DNA from 2 places in the Mesorhizobium sp. CA13 genome. Region 2 is predicted to be linked to the other one. Evidence: riboswitches for the same ligand, from Rfam matches in the RefSeq annotation. Region 2 holds a riboswitch; the other holds the start of a gene.
The links. A riboswitch is a leader RNA that binds a small molecule or an ion and turns the genes downstream of it on or off. The one in region 2 is predicted to bind S-adenosylmethionine.
Positions count from the first base shown of each region.

Region 1 (7,946 bases), on a different contig from region 2:
CACCACATCAGCGGCGTGGGCGGCATCGAGCGCACCGGCATACTGCTCATGGCCGCGGTCGACGATATAGGCCACGGCTTCGACCGTGCCGCCGCCGTCAAGGCGGACATTGAGCATGCGCTCGAGATAGACATTGGTGACCAGCTCGCGCTCCCGCAGATAGGCGACGACCTCGTCCCGCAACTCGCCCGGCACCCGGAAAGCCAGCCCGACGCAGGAGCCCCCGCGGTCAAGGCCGAGTACCAGCCCCGGACGTTCCCGCGTGCCGCGATGGACGAAGGAATAGACGCACAGCGCGCGACGATAGCCATGCAGGCGCGCCCGCCTTGTCTCGACATGCGCGAACCCCGGCCGCCATATCAACGAACCATAGCCAAACACCCAAAAATCGCCCATATCGCCGTGCCTGATTGCGTAAGAATGGCAACACCACACCGGAATCGGTGTTTTTTCCGTCCATCTCTGTCTACCTATTGTCGTTGCCAGAATCGACAGCCCGCCCACAGCCCCCGATGCGTGAACGAGAACCGCAGCATGACGTCCACTGACGAACGCCAGCCGAAGCATCGCCGCCGCCTGTTCTGGCTTGCAGCGTTTGTCATCGCGCTGTTCGCCATCTACAGCGGCGGCTGGTTCTATCTCGCCGACAGGGTCCGGAGCGAAGCCGACAAGGCGGTCGCCACGCTCAACAAGAGTGGCATCGAGGCCGGCTGCGCCAATCTCCAGGTCAGCGGTTATCCCCTGAGCTTCGCCGTCTCCTGCGACAATCTTGCCTATGAGGACGACGCCAAGAACGTTGCCGCCTCCGCCGGCTCTTTCAACGCCGTCGCCCAGATCATCCAGCCGCTGTCGCCGGTCGCGGACCTGCGCGGTCCGCTCAGGACCTCGGTTCCGGGCATGGTGCCGCTGTGGATCGACTGGGATGATCTGCAGGCCAACGTCAAGCTCTCATGGCCGCTGCCGCGGCGCATTTCGCTCACGGCCGAGGGCCTGTCCGGCCAGACCGATCCGGCCGACGACACCGATCCGGTGCAACTGTTCAGCGCCGGCAGGGCGGCGGGACAGCTGCAGCCGAACGGCAGGGATATCGACTATATCGGCAGCTTCGGCGATCTGGAGATCGACCCCGATGCGATCGGGGGCCGCGTCCTGCCGCCGCTAGACGCCAGTGGCGAGGCGACGCTGAAGAACGGCCTGGCACTGATCGGCACGCAACTGAAAAGCCTGCGCGGCCAAGCTATCGAGATCCGCAGGCTCGATTTGTCGTCGGGCACGGCGCACGTCGCCGTTTCCGGGCCGCTGTCGGTCGACGCCGAGGGTCTGGTCGATGCCGATCTGATGATCAGACTGAAAGACCCGAAAGCCGTGGCCGCCGTTCTCGGCGCCGCCATACCCGAGCAGAAGAACCAGATCGAACAAGGCTTTGCCGCCCTGGCGCTGCTCGGCAACGAACCGTCGATGCCGCTCAAGGTGGTCAAGGGCAAGGCCTCGCTCGGCTTTATCCCGCTGGGCAAGATCAAGCCGGTCGACTAGAGCAACTCCAGGAAAAGTGTGGACGGTTTTCCGTCCGGAATTTGCGTCAAAACAAAGAGGTAGAGCAGTTCGCCGTTTCCGTGAAACGGTGAACTGCGCTAAGCATCCCCAATGGACAGACCGGCAAAACTCCTGAGCGTCGGCGCGCTGACGCTCGACACCATTCTTCGCGTCGAAACGCTTCCCGTCCATCAGGGCAAGTTCATGGCCGCCGATGGCGTCCAGATCGCTTCCGGCATGGCCACGAGTGCCGCCTGCGCCGCACGCCGGCTGGGCGCCGAAGTGTGGCTTTGGGCGAGCGCCGGCGATGATCAGGTCGGCGACCAGCTGATATCGGGCATCGAGGCGGAGGGCGTCGATTGCAGTCTCGTCCGTCGCGTCGCCGGAGCGCGCTCAGCGCTGGCCGCGATCCTCGTCGACGGCCATGGCGAGCGCATCATCGTGCCTTTCTACGATCAGCGCGCCCAGGCCGATCCCGACGGCTTGCCGGTCGCCGATCTCACCGCTTTCGATGCCGTGCTGGTCGATGTGCGCTGGCCGGGTGCGGCAGCGCTGGCGCTCAGCGCTGCGCGCGCTGCCCGCCGCCCCGGGATTCTCGATGCCGACACCGCGCCATTGGCAGTGCTGGAGCGGCTGTTGCCGCTCGCCTCGCACATCGTCGCCTCCGAACCGGCGGCGCGCATCGTCTGCGGTCAGGCGGCGGACCCGCAGGCCGCATGCGCCTACCTTGCGTCGCGCACCGACGCTTTCGTCGCGGTAACCGCAGGCGGCGCTGGAACATGGTGGCATGACAGGCACGCCGGCTGCGTGCGCCACGTCGCTGCGCCAAAGATCAAGGTGGTGGATACGCTGGCAGCCGGCGACGTCTTTCATGGTGCCTTCGCCGCGGGGTTGGGGCAAGCCATGCCGATCGAAGAGGCGCTACGCTTTGCCAGCGCGGCCGCGGCGCTCAAATGTCAGCGCTTCGGCGGCAGGTTGGGCGCGCCGGACAAGGCCGAGACGCTGGCGATGATGACGGCGACCTGGCCTGAAGGAGCCTAGTTTTTCGCCGGATGTTCGATCGCCTGGCGGCCGAAATCCGGCACGTCGATGTCCTGGCCGGCCTCGATGATCGAGCGGCGCACGGCGCGGGTGCGGGTGAACAGGTCGAACAGCTTGTCGCCGTCGCCCCAGCGGATCGCCCGCTGCAGAAAAGCCAGATCCTCCGAGAACCGCGCCAGCATTTCCAGGATCGCATCCTTGTTGTGCAGGCACACGTCCCGCCACATCGTCGGATCGGAGGCGGCGAGACGCGTGAAGTCGCGGAAACCGGAAGCGGAATATTTGATGACTTCCGTCTTGGTCACCGATTCCAGGTCATCGGCGGTGCCGACGATGTTGTAGGCGATGATGTGCGGCAAATGCGAGACGATGGCCAGCGTCATGTCGTGATGCTGCGGATCCATCGTGTCGATGTTGGCGCCGCAACGGCGCCAGAATTCGGACAGCTTTTCCAGCGCGTCCGGATCCGTGCCCGGCAGCGGCGTGAAAATGCACCAGCGGTTGTCGAACAGATCGGCGAAACCCGCATCGGGCCCTGATTTCTCCGTGCCGGCCAGCGGATGGCCGGGAATGAAATGCACGCCGCCGGGTATATGCGGCTGCATCTGTGCGATCACGGAAGCCTTGGTGGAGCCGACATCGGTGACGATGGCGCCTCTCTTCAGCGCCGGCGCGATCTCCTGCGCCACCGCGCCGGACGAGCCGACCGGCACCGAGACGATGACCAGGTCGGCATCGCGGACCGCTTCCTTGGCATCCATGGTGTAGGAGGAGCCCAGCCCAAGCTCTTGCGCCCGCGCCAGCGTTGCGGCGCTGCGCGTCGAGATGGCGACATGGCCGGCCAGGCCCTCGCGGCTGATGACGCGGGCCAGCGACGAGCCGATCAGGCCGATGCCGACCAGCGCGATCTTTTCGAACATCGGTGATGCCATGGCGTTCTAGCTTTTCAGGAATGTCGTGAGTGCCGCGACAACGCCGCGATTGGCCTCTTCGGTGCCGACGGTCATGCGCAGCGCGTTGGGAAATCCGTAGCCCGAAACACGCCGCAGGATGTAGCCGCGCTGGGTGAGATAATCGTCCGCCGCCGCGGCCGAATGCTTGCCGTCGTCGGGAAAATGAATGAGGAGGAAATTGCCGACGCTCGGCGTTACCCGCAACCCGAGCCCGGTCATCTGCTCGCTCAGCCAGGCCAGCCAGGTCTCGTTGTGCGCGACGCTGCGCTCGACATGGGCGCGGTCGCGCACGGCGGCGATGCCGGCCTCGATCGCCGTCGCATTGACATTGAAGGGGCCGCGTATGCGGTTGATCGCGTCGACGATGTGCATCGGCCCATACATCCATCCGATCCGCGCCCCGCCAAGTCCGATCTTGGAGAAGGTGCGGGTCATGACCACGTTCTGCGAGCTGCCCGCCAGCTCGATGCCGGCCTCGTAGTCGTTGCGCCTGACATATTCGGCATAGGCGGCGTCGAGCACCAGAAGCACGTTCTTCGGCAGGCCGGCATGCAGGCGGCGCACCTCCTGGAACGGCACGTAAGTGCCGGTCGGATTGTTGGGATTGGCGAGGAACACGATCTTCGTACGTGGCGTTACGGCCGCCAGGATCGCATCGATGTCGGCGCGCTCCTTGGTCTCCTTCACCGCGACCGGCGTCGCACCCGCCGACTGGATGTAGATCTTGTAGACCATGAAGGCATGTTCGGTGAATATGGCCTCGTCACCGGGCGCGAGATAGGTCTGCGCCAGCAGGCCGAGGATCTCGTCGGAGCCGTTGGAACAGATGATGTTCTGTGCGTTGAGCCCATGCACCTCGGCGATTGCCTCGCGCAGGCGCCGGGCGGTGCCGTCGGGATAGACGTCGAGCTTGGCGGCGACCTCGCGCGCGGCCTCGATTGCCTTCGGCGAGGGACCGAGCGGGTTCTCGTTCGACGACAGCTTGTGGACCTTGTCCACCCCGGCGGGGGCCGCGCTCTTGCCCGGCACATAGGCCTGGATGTCCATGATGCCCGCGCGCGGGGTTGGACGTGCCTTGTCCGGGGTCTGGCTCATATCGCAAATCCGTCGAGAACGCTTCCGTCCTGGAAGCCGCTGCGGAAATACAAGCCATGGCCCGCAATGTCGAGAGGTGGCAGTGGTGCAAGCAGGCGGCATTGACGGCGAGGCAGGTGAGTTCTAGAAGGGCAGCAACAGTTCCGTGGTGATTTGGCCGGTCGGCTTGCAGCCACGTTAAACAATTCGCTAAAGGGCCGTTTGCGTGACGTAACCGGCTTTGCGAAGGCAATGCCGGTTTTTTGTTGTCCGCGGCCGGCCGGACACCGTGTCGGCCCGTATTCGGTTTCCGCCGGACACGTCGTGCGATGTAAGAGGATGCGATGGCCGCTCAGCGCGCTGGCAGAACCAACAACGAGGCAGACCAACCGTCGAGCCCGGTCGTGCGCTTCGGCGCCGACAAGCCGCTCAGGCTCGACGCCGGCACGCTGCTGTCGCCGTTCCAGATCGCCTACCAGACCTACGGCACGCTGAACGACGCCCGTTCCAACGCCATTCTCGTATGCCACGCATTGACCGGCGACCAGCATGTGGCCAGCACCAATCCGGTGACCGGCAAGCCGGGCTGGTGGGAAGTGCTGATCGGCCCCGGCAAGATCATCGACACAAACCGCTTCTTCGTCATCTGCTCAAACGTGATCGGCGGCTGCCTCGGTTCCACCGGTCCGGCCTCCACCAATCCCGCTACCGGCAAGCCCTATGGGCTCGACCTTCCGGTCATCACCATCCGCGACATGGTGCGTGCCCAGCAGATGCTGATCGACCATTTCGGCATCGAGAAACTGTTTTGCGTGCTCGGCGGGTCGATGGGCGGCATGCAGGTGCTGCAATGGGCGTCGAGCTATCCGGAACGTGTTTTCTCGGCGCTGCCGATTGCCACCGGCGCGCGGCATTCCTCGCAGAACATCGCTTTCCACGAGGTCGGCCGGCAGGCCGTGATGGCCGACCCAGAATGGCATGGCGGCAAGTATTTCGAGCACGGCAAACGCCCGGAAAAGGGGCTCGCCGTGGCGCGCATGGCCGCCCACATCACCTACCTGTCGGAAGCAGCCTTGCACCGGAAGTTCGGCCGCAACCTGCAGGACCGCGAAGCTCTGACCTTCGGCTTCGACGCCGACTTCCAGATCGAGAGCTATCTGCGTCACCAGGGCATGACGTTCGTCGACCGTTTCGACGCCAATTCCTATCTCTACATGACACGGTCCATGGACTATTTCGACCTCGCCGCCGACCATGGCGGCAGGCTGGCGGACGCTTTTGCCGGCACCAAGACCCGCTTTTGCCTGGTGTCGTTCACCTCGGATTGGCTGTTTCCGACCGAGGAGAGCCGCTCGATCGTCCATGCGCTGAATGCCGCCGGTGCGTCGGTGTCCTTCGTCGAGATCGAGACCGATCGCGGGCACGACGCCTTCCTGCTCGACGAGCCGGAACTGTTCGCCGCCATCAACGGCTTCATCGGCTCGGCCGCGCGAGCGAGAGGGCTCGGCGCATGATCCCGCAGAATTGCAGACCTGTCGGTCACGGATCACGCGCCACGACAAGGGGCAAGCCATGAGCGTCAACCGCGCCCAACGCGTCGATCTCGAGGTAATCGCCGGTCTGATCCCGCCGCAATCGCGGGTGCTGGACGTCGGTTCCGGCGATGGCTCGCTGCTCGAGCTTTTGCAGGAGACCAAGCAGATCGACGGCCGCGGACTGGAACTGTCGCAGCGCGGTGTCAACGAATGCGTGGCGCGCGGCCTCTCCGTCGTCCAGGGCGACGCCGACAAGGATCTTGAATTCTATCCCGACAAGGGTTTCGACTTCGTCGTCCTGTCGCAGACCTTGCAGGCGACCCGCAACCCGAAGCTCGTTCTCGACGAACTGCTCAGGATCGGCGAACACGCCATCGTGTCCTTCCCCAATTTCGGCCACTGGCGGGTGCGCCTGTCGCTGTTCGTCAAAGGCCGCATGCCGGTGACCAAGGACCTGCCCTATTCCTGGTACGACACGCCAAACATCCATTTCTGCACCATCCGCGACTTCGTCAATTTGTGCGAGGAGCTTGGCGCGAGCGTGGAAAGGGCAACCGCGCTCGACGCCAACGGCCAGAAGATCGGCCTGTCGATGCCGTGGTGGTTCTGGAATTTCTTCGGCCAGCAAGCAGTGTTCTTGTTGAAGCGATAAGGCACGCCGCTTCATTCCAGGACATCCGTGGCCTTGTGTGGATATTCGACGCCATCGACGAACACCACATCGGCGGTCGAATTGTCCGTCCGCAGCGGCAGTATTGCCTGATAGGCAGCTGAATCGTACCAGCGGCGCGCACGCTGTTTGTCCGGAAATTCGATGATGATGAGATGCCCCGGCCAGTCATTCTCGATCATCTCCACATCGCCGCCATGGACCAGGAACCGGCCGCCGAAAGGTTCCAGCGTGGCATCGATCTTCTGCAGGTATTCGACAATCTGCGGGCCCATCTTGACCTGGCGCATGTGAGCAACGGCGTAAGCGGTCATGGCGTAACTCCCTTCGGTTCGAGGCCGACGACCGGCCGCGCAAGGCAATCTGCCCAACCATCGGCCAGGATGCGATTACCTCCGAGGTCATCGAATAGCTGCGACCCGAGGCAGGCAACGCCGTCTTCGGCTTGGCCTTGAAGACAGGTCTGGGCATCCGTCCGCCGGATGCTTCAGATGCTCATCGGTCAAGTTCCGGGAAATAGGGATCCGACAGAAACCGCCTGTCCCGCTCCCCAAGCAGGCAGTCGACCGGCGGGTCGGCGTCGACGCGGGTGATTGCGGGCCTGTCCCGAATGCCACTTACTTCGAGGATCAGCTTACGCCGGATCGCCGTCGAAAATTCGGCGGCTGTATAAATCGGCAGCACGAAGGAGCCCGGCCCGCCGGTTACGCACTGGGCGTAGTACCGGTCGAGATGGCTGAAGGTGGGCGATGGATTGATCAGGATCGGCAGGCCGTTGATGACGATGCCTCTGGCGTTTGCCGCATCCCGCGTGGCGGTGACGGGCGGCCCGATATTGTTTGGTCCGTCACCGGAAATATCGATGACGCTGCGTTCGCTTTCGAAAGCGGTGCGGTCGAAAAGCCCCGCGCCGAAGGCGAGCGCGCCGGAGATCGACGTGCCGCGGAAGCTGCGGAACGGACGGGCCGCGATCTTGTCGGCAAAAGCGTTGGCGCTCTCGGCGCCGTCGATGACCTGCCAGCCGATGAGCGCGTCGTCGCGCACAGTGCCGGCCCATTCGAAATAGGTGAGCGCGATGCGACCGGCGTTCCCGGCGCGGACCGCCTTGATGAAGTCGGGATGACGCAGCGCCTCCACATA
Region 1 is NZ_JAIUHS010000019.1:31,347-39,292, reverse strand. Features, by position in the region: gene LB566_RS28650 (gamma-glutamylcyclotransferase) at 1-396, opposite strand, end outside; gene LB566_RS28645 (DUF2125 domain-containing protein) at 535-1,533, shown strand; gene LB566_RS28640 (sugar kinase) at 1,645-2,574, shown strand; gene LB566_RS28635 (prephenate/arogenate dehydrogenase family protein) at 2,571-3,506, opposite strand; gene hisC (histidinol-phosphate transaminase) at 3,513-4,622, opposite strand; SAM riboswitch at 4,758-4,835, shown strand; gene metX (homoserine O-acetyltransferase MetX) at 4,946-6,115, shown strand; gene metW (methionine biosynthesis protein MetW) at 6,174-6,788, shown strand; gene LB566_RS28615 (DUF1330 domain-containing protein) at 6,800-7,120, opposite strand; gene LB566_RS28610 (DUF1194 domain-containing protein) at 7,302-7,946, opposite strand, start outside.
Region 1: it holds a riboswitch for S-adenosylmethionine, as region 2 does, so the genes downstream of both, metX (homoserine O-acetyltransferase MetX) here and LB566_RS15270 (O-succinylhomoserine sulfhydrylase) in region 2, are expected to answer to the same signal.

Region 2 (7,946 bases):
CGATCGCCGAAAACATCTTCCTCGGCAACGAACACGCCCGATACGGCGTCATCGACTGGAATGCCAACGAGGCGCGCACCAGCGCCCTGCTGAAGAAGGTGGGCCTCAAGGAGGACCCCAAGACGCTGATCACCAATATCGGGGTCGGCAAGCAGCAGCTGGTCGAGATCGCCAAGGCGCTGAGCAAGGAGGTCAAGCTCCTGATCCTCGACGAGCCGACGGCGTCGCTCAGCGAGAAGGACAGCCAGGCGCTGCTCGACCTTCTGCTCGAATTCAAGCGACAAGGCATGACCTCGATCCTGATCTCGCACAAGCTCAACGAGGTAAACCGGGTCGCCGACAAGGTGACCGTCATCCGCGACGGGCGAACCATCGAGACGCTGTCCAGGAAGGACATCTCGGAAGACCGCATCATCACCTCGATGGTCGGCCGTTCGCTCGACGACCGCTATCCGCCGCGCGAGCCTGCTATCGGCGAGGTCGTGTTCGAAGTGAAGAACTGGTCGGTCTTTCACCCGCTCCATGCCGAGCGGCAGGTGATCAAGGGCATCGACATCAATGTGCGCAAGGGCGAGGTGGTCGGCATTGCCGGGCTGATGGGCGCCGGGCGAACCGAATTCGCCATGAGCCTGTTCGGCCGCTCCTATGGGCGCCGCATCACCGGCGAGGTGCTGCTCAAGGGCAAGCCGATCGACGTCTCCTCGGTGAGCAGGGCGGTCGAACACGGCATTGCCTATGTGACCGAGGATCGCAAGACTTACGGCCTCAATCTCATCGACCACATCAAGCACAACATTACGCTGGCCAATCTCGGCGGCGTGTCGCGCCACAGCGTGATCGACGATTTGCGCGAGCTTGCCGTCGCCAACGACTATCGCAAGCAGACCAACATCCGCGCTTCCAGCGTCTATCAGATGACCGGCAATCTTTCCGGCGGCAACCAGCAGAAGGTGGTGCTGTCGAAATGGCTGTTCGCCGACCCGGAAGTGCTGATTCTTGACGAGCCGACGCGCGGCATCGATGTCGGCGCCAAATATGAAATCTATACGATCATCGCGCGCCTTGCGGCCGAAGGTAAGGCGATCGTGGTCATCTCGTCGGAAATGCCAGAACTGCTCGGCATCACCGACCGCATCTATGTCATGAACGAAGGCCGCATCGTCGGCGAAATGCCCGCGGCGGACGCAAGCCAAGAAAGAATAATGCGCGCCATCGTTCGGGGAGAAGGAAAAGCAGCATGAGCACGGAAAGCGCCCCCGCCCCGCAGAGCAACGTCGCCGAAGATGTCGGGCAGCGTCCACGCATCGCCGTATCGGCGCTGGCGACGAACCTGCGCGAATACGGCCTGATCCTGGCGCTGATCGCCATCATGGTGTTCTTCCAGTTCACCACTTCGGGAACGCTGTTCAAGCCGGTGAACCTGAGCAATCTGGTGCAGCAGAACTCCTTCATCATCGTGATGGCGCTCGGCATGCTGCTGGTCATCGTGTCGGGCCATATCGACCTCAGCGTGGGGTCCGTGGCGGGCTTCATCGGCGCGCTGGCGGCGATGATGATGGTGATCTGGCCTCTCGGCATATTCAGCAACCCGCTGGTGGTTTCCATCGTCTGCCTGATCGTGGGCGGCCTGATCGGCGCGGCGCAAGGCTACTGGATCGCCTACCATCGAATACCGAGCTTCATCGTGACGCTGGCCGGCATGCTGATCTTCCGCGGCATCTGCCAGGCGCTGCTCGGCGGCGGATCTTCGGTCGGACCGCTGCCGCCCGAGTTCAAGGCGCTCAGCTCCGGTTTCATTCCAGATGTCATCGGACCGCTGACGCTGATCCCGCCAACGGTGAATGCAGCCGGCAAGACGATTATGGGCAGCGGCCTGACGCTGCACATGACGACGATCGTGCTGGGCCTGGTCGCCGTGCTGGCCTATGCCTATTTCGGGCTGCGGACGCGACGCAAACGCGAACGCCACGGCTATGAGGCCGAGCCCTTTACCCTGTTCGTCATCAAGACACTGGTCGGCAGCGCGCTGGCGCTGTTCCTGGTCTACCAGTTCGCCAGCTACCGCGGCCTGCCGGTGGTGCTGCTCGTCATGGGCCTGCTGATCTCGCTGTTCGTCTTCGTCACCAAGCGCATGACGATCGGCCGGCGCATCTATGCGATGGGCGGCAATGCCAAGGCCGCGCAGCTGTCGGGCATCAAGACCGAGCGCCTGACGCTCTACGTGTTCGTCAATATGGGCGTGCTGTCGGCGCTTGGCGGCCTGATCATCGCGGCGCGCCTTGGCCAGGCCGTGCCGGCGGCAGGCCTCGGCAGCGAGCTCGACGTCATCGCCGCGGTGTTCATCGGCGGCGCCTCGGCGATGGGCGGCGTCGGTCAGGTCATCGGCGCGGTGGTCGGCGGCTTCATCATGGGCGTGATGAACAACGGCATGTCGATCATGGGCGTCAATGTCGACTGGCAGCAAGTGGTCAAGGGCCTGGTGCTGCTCGGCGCCGTTATCTTCGACGTCTACAACAAGAACAAGGCCTGAACAGGCTTCAGGCGAGGCAAGCAGGAGGCATACGGTCGCGGCATTGCCGGCAATTCGCCGGCTTGAAGAAGTCCTTCAGGGACCGGGCTCGCGAGCGCAATCCGGACGAAGAGTTCAACCCGTGGCACGGCCAGTCCGAGCCGCGCAGGTCAAGGTTTGCCAGAAGGCAGCCATGCCAAGATATGAGAGAGGACTGATCATGCTGATCTCGCAGATTCTCGACGACGCCGAGACCATCCGTGTCGTTGCCCGCACGGGCGGCAAGACCCGGATCATCAACGGCGCGCGCAGCGTCTATTCGCTGGCGATGGAAGCCGCTCGTACCGGCGTCGGCCTTGCCGCGCTGATCGAACGCAAGGGGCTGGGCGAGGCCGTCGATCTCGACGCCGCCTACAAGAAGGGGCGGCTGCTGTCGCCGATCAATCATCCCGATCCGGCGCATCTGCATCTGACCGGCACGGGGCTGACGCATCTCGGCTCGGCGGCGACGCGCGATTCCATGCACAAGAAGCTCAGCACCGACGGCGAGGAGCAGCTCACCGATTCCATGAAGATGTTCCGCATGGGGCTGGAAGGCGGCAAACCCGCGAAAGGCCAGATCGGGGTGCAGCCGGAATGGTTCTACAAGGGCAATGGCACGATGGCCGTGGCGCCGGGTGCCGCGCTCCTGTCACCGGCCTTCGCCAAGGACGCCGGCGAGGAGCCCGAGGTTGCCGGCATCTATGTCATCGGCGACGACGGCGCGCCGTTCCGGGTCGGCTTCACTCTGTCGAACGAATTTTCCGACCATGTGACCGAACGCGTGAACTATCTCTTCCTCGCCCATTCCAAGCTGCGCAACGCCTCCTTCGGACCGGAGATCCTGGTCGGCGACCTGCCCGCCGACATCAGAGGCTCCTCACGCATCTGGCGCGACAGCAAGTTGATGTGGGAAAAGCCGTTCCTGTCGGGCGAAGCGAACATGTCGCACACCATCGCCAATCTCGAACACCACCATTTCAAATATTCGGCTTTCCGCCAGCCGGGCGACGTGCATGTGCACATGTTCGGCACCGCGACCCTGTCCTTCGCCGACGGCATCAAGACCGAAGCCGGCGACGTGTTCGAGATCGAAGCTGCGGATTTCGGCCTGCCGCTGCGCAACCCGCTCGAAATCGAAAAGCCGGTGAAGGTGGCGGTGAAGGCGCTGTGAGATGAGCGTGATCTCCTCCCTGGTGGGAGGAGATCGGCGGCTTCCATCTCAATAAATATCGAAGTCGAAATACTTGTCCTGGATCTTCTTGTAGGTGCCGTCGGCGACGATGGCGTCGATGGCTGCGTTGAGCTTGTCGCGTAGCGCCGTATCCTCAAGACGCACGGCAATGCCGGCTTCGGTCTCGGTGCCCTTGACGTCGCCGACCATCTTGCAGCAACCGTCGCTCGCCTTCTTCATCCAGTCCATCAGCACGAACTTGTCGGAAAGGACGGCATCGAGGCGGCCGTTCTGGAGATCGGTGATTGCCTCTTCCTGGGTCGGATAGAGCTTCGCTTCGGCGCCGGCCTTGCCATAGACGTCCTGGGCGTAGTTGGCCTGCGTGGTCGCCGCCTGGGCGCCGACCGTTTTGCCGGCGAGCGCCGCCGGTTCGGTCGAGGCGATGTCGCTGTCCTTCAGGGCGACGAGCGAGAGCGGCGTCGTATAGTATTTGTGGGTGAACGCGACCTGCTTCTTGCGCTCCTCGGTGATGCTCATCGAAGCGATGATGGCGTCGAATTTCTTGGCCTGCAGCGCCGGGATGATGCCGTCCCAGTCCTGGGTGACGATCTCGCATTCGACCTTCATCTGCGCGCAAAGGGCGTTGGCGATGTCGATGTCGAAGCCCTCGACCTTGCCGTCGGGCGTGATGGTGTTGAACGGCGGGTAGGCGCCCTCGGTGCCGATCTTGATTTTCTCCGCCGCATGCGCCGACAGGGCGCCGGCGCCAAGCGTCAGCATGGCGGCGGCCGCCGCCGATAGGATCCATTTCGAAATCTGCATTTTCATTCCCCTTGAGCACCGCCACGTCGGCGGCCGGCGAGGCAGCCAAGCATGGCGGGCCGGCGCAGGCAAGTATCTTGCCTGACGGTGATGAGCGTTCAGGACGCGGCGCGAAAGTGCTTGGACAGCTTCAGGCCCTGCGCCTGGTAGTTGGAGCCGAGCTCGGTGCCGTAAAGCGCCTGCGGCCGCTTCAGCATATGCTCGTAGACCAGCCGGCCGACGATCTGGCCATGATCGAGGATGAACGGCACCTCATGGCTGCGCACTTCGAGCACGGCGCGGCTGCCGGTGCCGCCGGCCGCCGAGTGGCCGAAGCCCGGATCGAAGAAGCCGGCATAGTGGACACGGAACTCGCCCACCAGGGGATCGAAGGGCGTCATTTCGGCCGCGTAGAGCGGCGGCACATGCACCGCTTCCTGGCTGACGAGGATGTAGAACTCGTCCGGATCGAGCACCAGCTCGCCGGCGCCGCTCTTGTGGATCGGCTCCCAGAAGTCGACGATCTCCTGCGCCGCGCGCTTGTCGACATCGACGAGGCCGGTATGGTGCTTGCCGCGATAGCCGACCAGCCCGTCACTGTCGCCGTTGAGATCGATCGACAATGCGATGCCGCCGCCGGAGATGTTCGGCGGTTCGGTGGCGACCAGCATTTCGGCCCGGTGCAATTGATGCAACTCTGCTTCCGAGAGCAGCGCATTGCCGGTGCGGAAGCGTATCTGCGAAAGGCGCGAGCCGGCGCGTACGACGATCGGAAAGGTGCGTGGGCTGACTTCAAGATAGAGCGGACCGTGATAGCCGGCGGCGATCTTGTCGAACTCGTGGCCGCGATCGGTCATCACGCGGGTGAAGATATCGAGCCGCCCGGTCGAGCTCTTGGGATTGGCGGACGCCGAAATTTCCGCCGGCAGCGCCAGGCTTTCGAGCAGGGGCACGATGTAGACGCAACCGGTTTCCAGAACAGCGCCGTCGGCCAGGCTGATCTCATGCAGCTTCAGCCGGTCGAGTTTTTCACTGACCTTATGATTGGGACCCGGCAGGAAGGACGCGCGCACCCGCCACGCCTTGTCGCCGAGCCTCAGATCAAGGCTGGCCGGCTGGATCTGGTCGGCATCGAGCGCACGCGACGACTTCAGCGCGCCGGACTGGAACAGCGCCGCAATGTCCTGATCGGGAAGAATTCCTGTCTGCCGCAAAGTCTGGCTCCGCTCTGCTGGTACAAGTCTCTTAATGAAGCCGGCAATTGACGCAAGCGTGACGCGGGTCTAAAGGGTCGTTATCCCGTGGTGATTTGGCCGGTCGGCTTGCAGCCACGTTAAACAAGTCGCTAAAGGACCGTCGGGCCGCAAGGCTGTATGGACCGGTTGCGACTTTTTCGCGGCCGGTTTTTTTGTGTTTGGATAGGACGATGACGAGCAAGACGCGCAACTGGAAGCCTCAGACCGCACTCGTGCATGGCGGGACCCTGCGTTCCGGCTTCGGTGAAACTTCCGAGGCGATATACCTGACCCAGGGCTATGTCTATGAGACGGCCCAAGCCGCCGAAGCCCGCTTCAAGGGGGAGCAACCGGGCTTCATCTATTCGCGCTACGCCAATCCGACCGTAGACATGTTCGAGAAGCGCATGTGCGCGCTCGAAGGCGCCGAGGACGCGCGCGCCACCGCGTCCGGCATGGCGGCGGTGACGGCGGCACTCCTGTGCAGCGTCAAAGCCGGCGACCATATCGTTGCGGCGCGCGCGCTGTTCGGCTCCTGCCGCTGGGTGGTCGAGACGCTGGCGCCGCGTTACGGCATCGAGGCGACGCTGGTCGACGGCACCGACATCGCCAACTGGGAAAAGGCGGTGCGGCCCAACACCAAGCTGTTTTTCCTGGAAAGCCCGACCAACCCGACGCTTGAGGTGGTGGACATATCCGCCGTCGCTTCGCTTGCCAATTCGATCGGCGCGCGGCTGGTCGTGGACAATGTCTTCGCCACGCCGCTGCAGCAGAAGCCGTTGCAGCTCGGCGCGCATGTCGTGGTCTATTCGGCGACCAAGCACATCGATGGCCAGGGCCGCTGTCTCGGCGGCGTCATCCTGTCGGACAAGAAGTGGATCGACGAGAACCTGCACGATTATTTCCGCCATACCGGCCCCAGCCTGTCGCCGTTCAACGCCTGGACGCTGCTCAAGGGCCTGGAAACGCTGCCGCTGCGCGTGCGCCAGCAGACGGAAAGCGCCGGCAAGATCGCCGATTTCCTGGCCGAGCAGCCGGAGATCGCCCGCGTCATCTATCCCGGCCGCGCCGACCATCCGCAGGCCGATATCGTCAAGAAGCAGATGTCGGGCGGCTCCACCCTGATCTGCTTTGACGTCAAGGGCGGCAAGCAGGGTGCCTTCGCCTTGCAGAATGCGCTCGACATCGTGCTGATCTCGAACAATCTCGGCGACGCCAAAAGCCTGATCACCCATCCGGCGACGACGACGCACAAGAACCTCAGCGACGAAGCGCGCGCCGAGCTCGGCATCGGACCCGGCACGCTCAGGCTGTCGGTCGGGCTGGAAGATACCGACGACCTGCTGGACGACATCGCGCAGGCGTTGAAGGCCGCCAAATAGAGGGCGACCTCAACCGCCGACATCAAGCGCGCGACGGCGTCTCTTCGAGCTCGGCCGCCTTGGTGCCGATGGTCATGGCGTTGCCGCGCCAGTCGACGGCCCCGCCCAGCCAACCGCGCACCCAGATCGCGGGCAACATCAGGTCGCGTGCAATCATCGCGGTGACCATGCGCGGCGACAGATACCAGCCCTTTGCCGAGGCGAGCATGCATTCCGGCAGGTAGGCGAGCGCCAGCACGCAAAGCGCTGTCATGGGCAGGCTGACGCCGGCGCTGGCCGCGGCGATCAGCGCCAGCACGAGCGGGGCCGCCACGCCGGTCAGGATCTCGGGTGCGAAGAACAGCGGAAAGGTGACGCGGCGCAGGCGCGCCCAGCGGGCCTGGCGCGACCAGATCTCACCCGGCATGCGCCGCCCGAGCGGCTGCTCGAACGGCGAAGCGACGAGATTGACGCGCAGGCACAGCCTGTTGACCAGTTTGGTCGACGCGGCATCCTCCGCGATCTCGGCGGCGAGCGCACGGATGCCGCCATTGGCGTCGAGCATCTGCTTGTTCCACAACATGCTTTTGCCCTGGGCAAAGCCGAGGCCAAGCGCCTCGCCGGCATATTGCCAGCGCGCCTGCAGCGTGTTGAGGAAGGCGCATTCGACTTCTGCCCAGAAACCGTCAGGGCGTGAACCGATCGGCGTGGAGCAAACCAGGCCGGTGTCCCGCCGCCATGCCGCCATCAGGTGCTGGACGTAGTCTTTCGGCATCAGCACGTTGGAATCGGCGAGAATGACCCAGTCGTGGCGCGCAGCCTCCCAG
Region 2 is NZ_JAIUHS010000005.1:359,452-367,397, reverse strand. Features, by position in the region: gene mmsA (multiple monosaccharide ABC transporter ATP-binding protein) at 1-1,241, shown strand, start outside; gene mmsB (multiple monosaccharide ABC transporter permease) at 1,238-2,530, shown strand; gene araD1 (AraD1 family protein) at 2,730-3,722, shown strand; gene LB566_RS15280 (ABC transporter substrate-binding protein) at 3,771-4,544, opposite strand; gene LB566_RS15275 (2'-deoxycytidine 5'-triphosphate deaminase) at 4,643-5,737, opposite strand; SAM riboswitch at 5,815-5,892, shown strand; gene LB566_RS15270 (O-succinylhomoserine sulfhydrylase) at 5,950-7,140, shown strand; gene LB566_RS15265 (ceramide glucosyltransferase) at 7,163-7,946, opposite strand, start outside.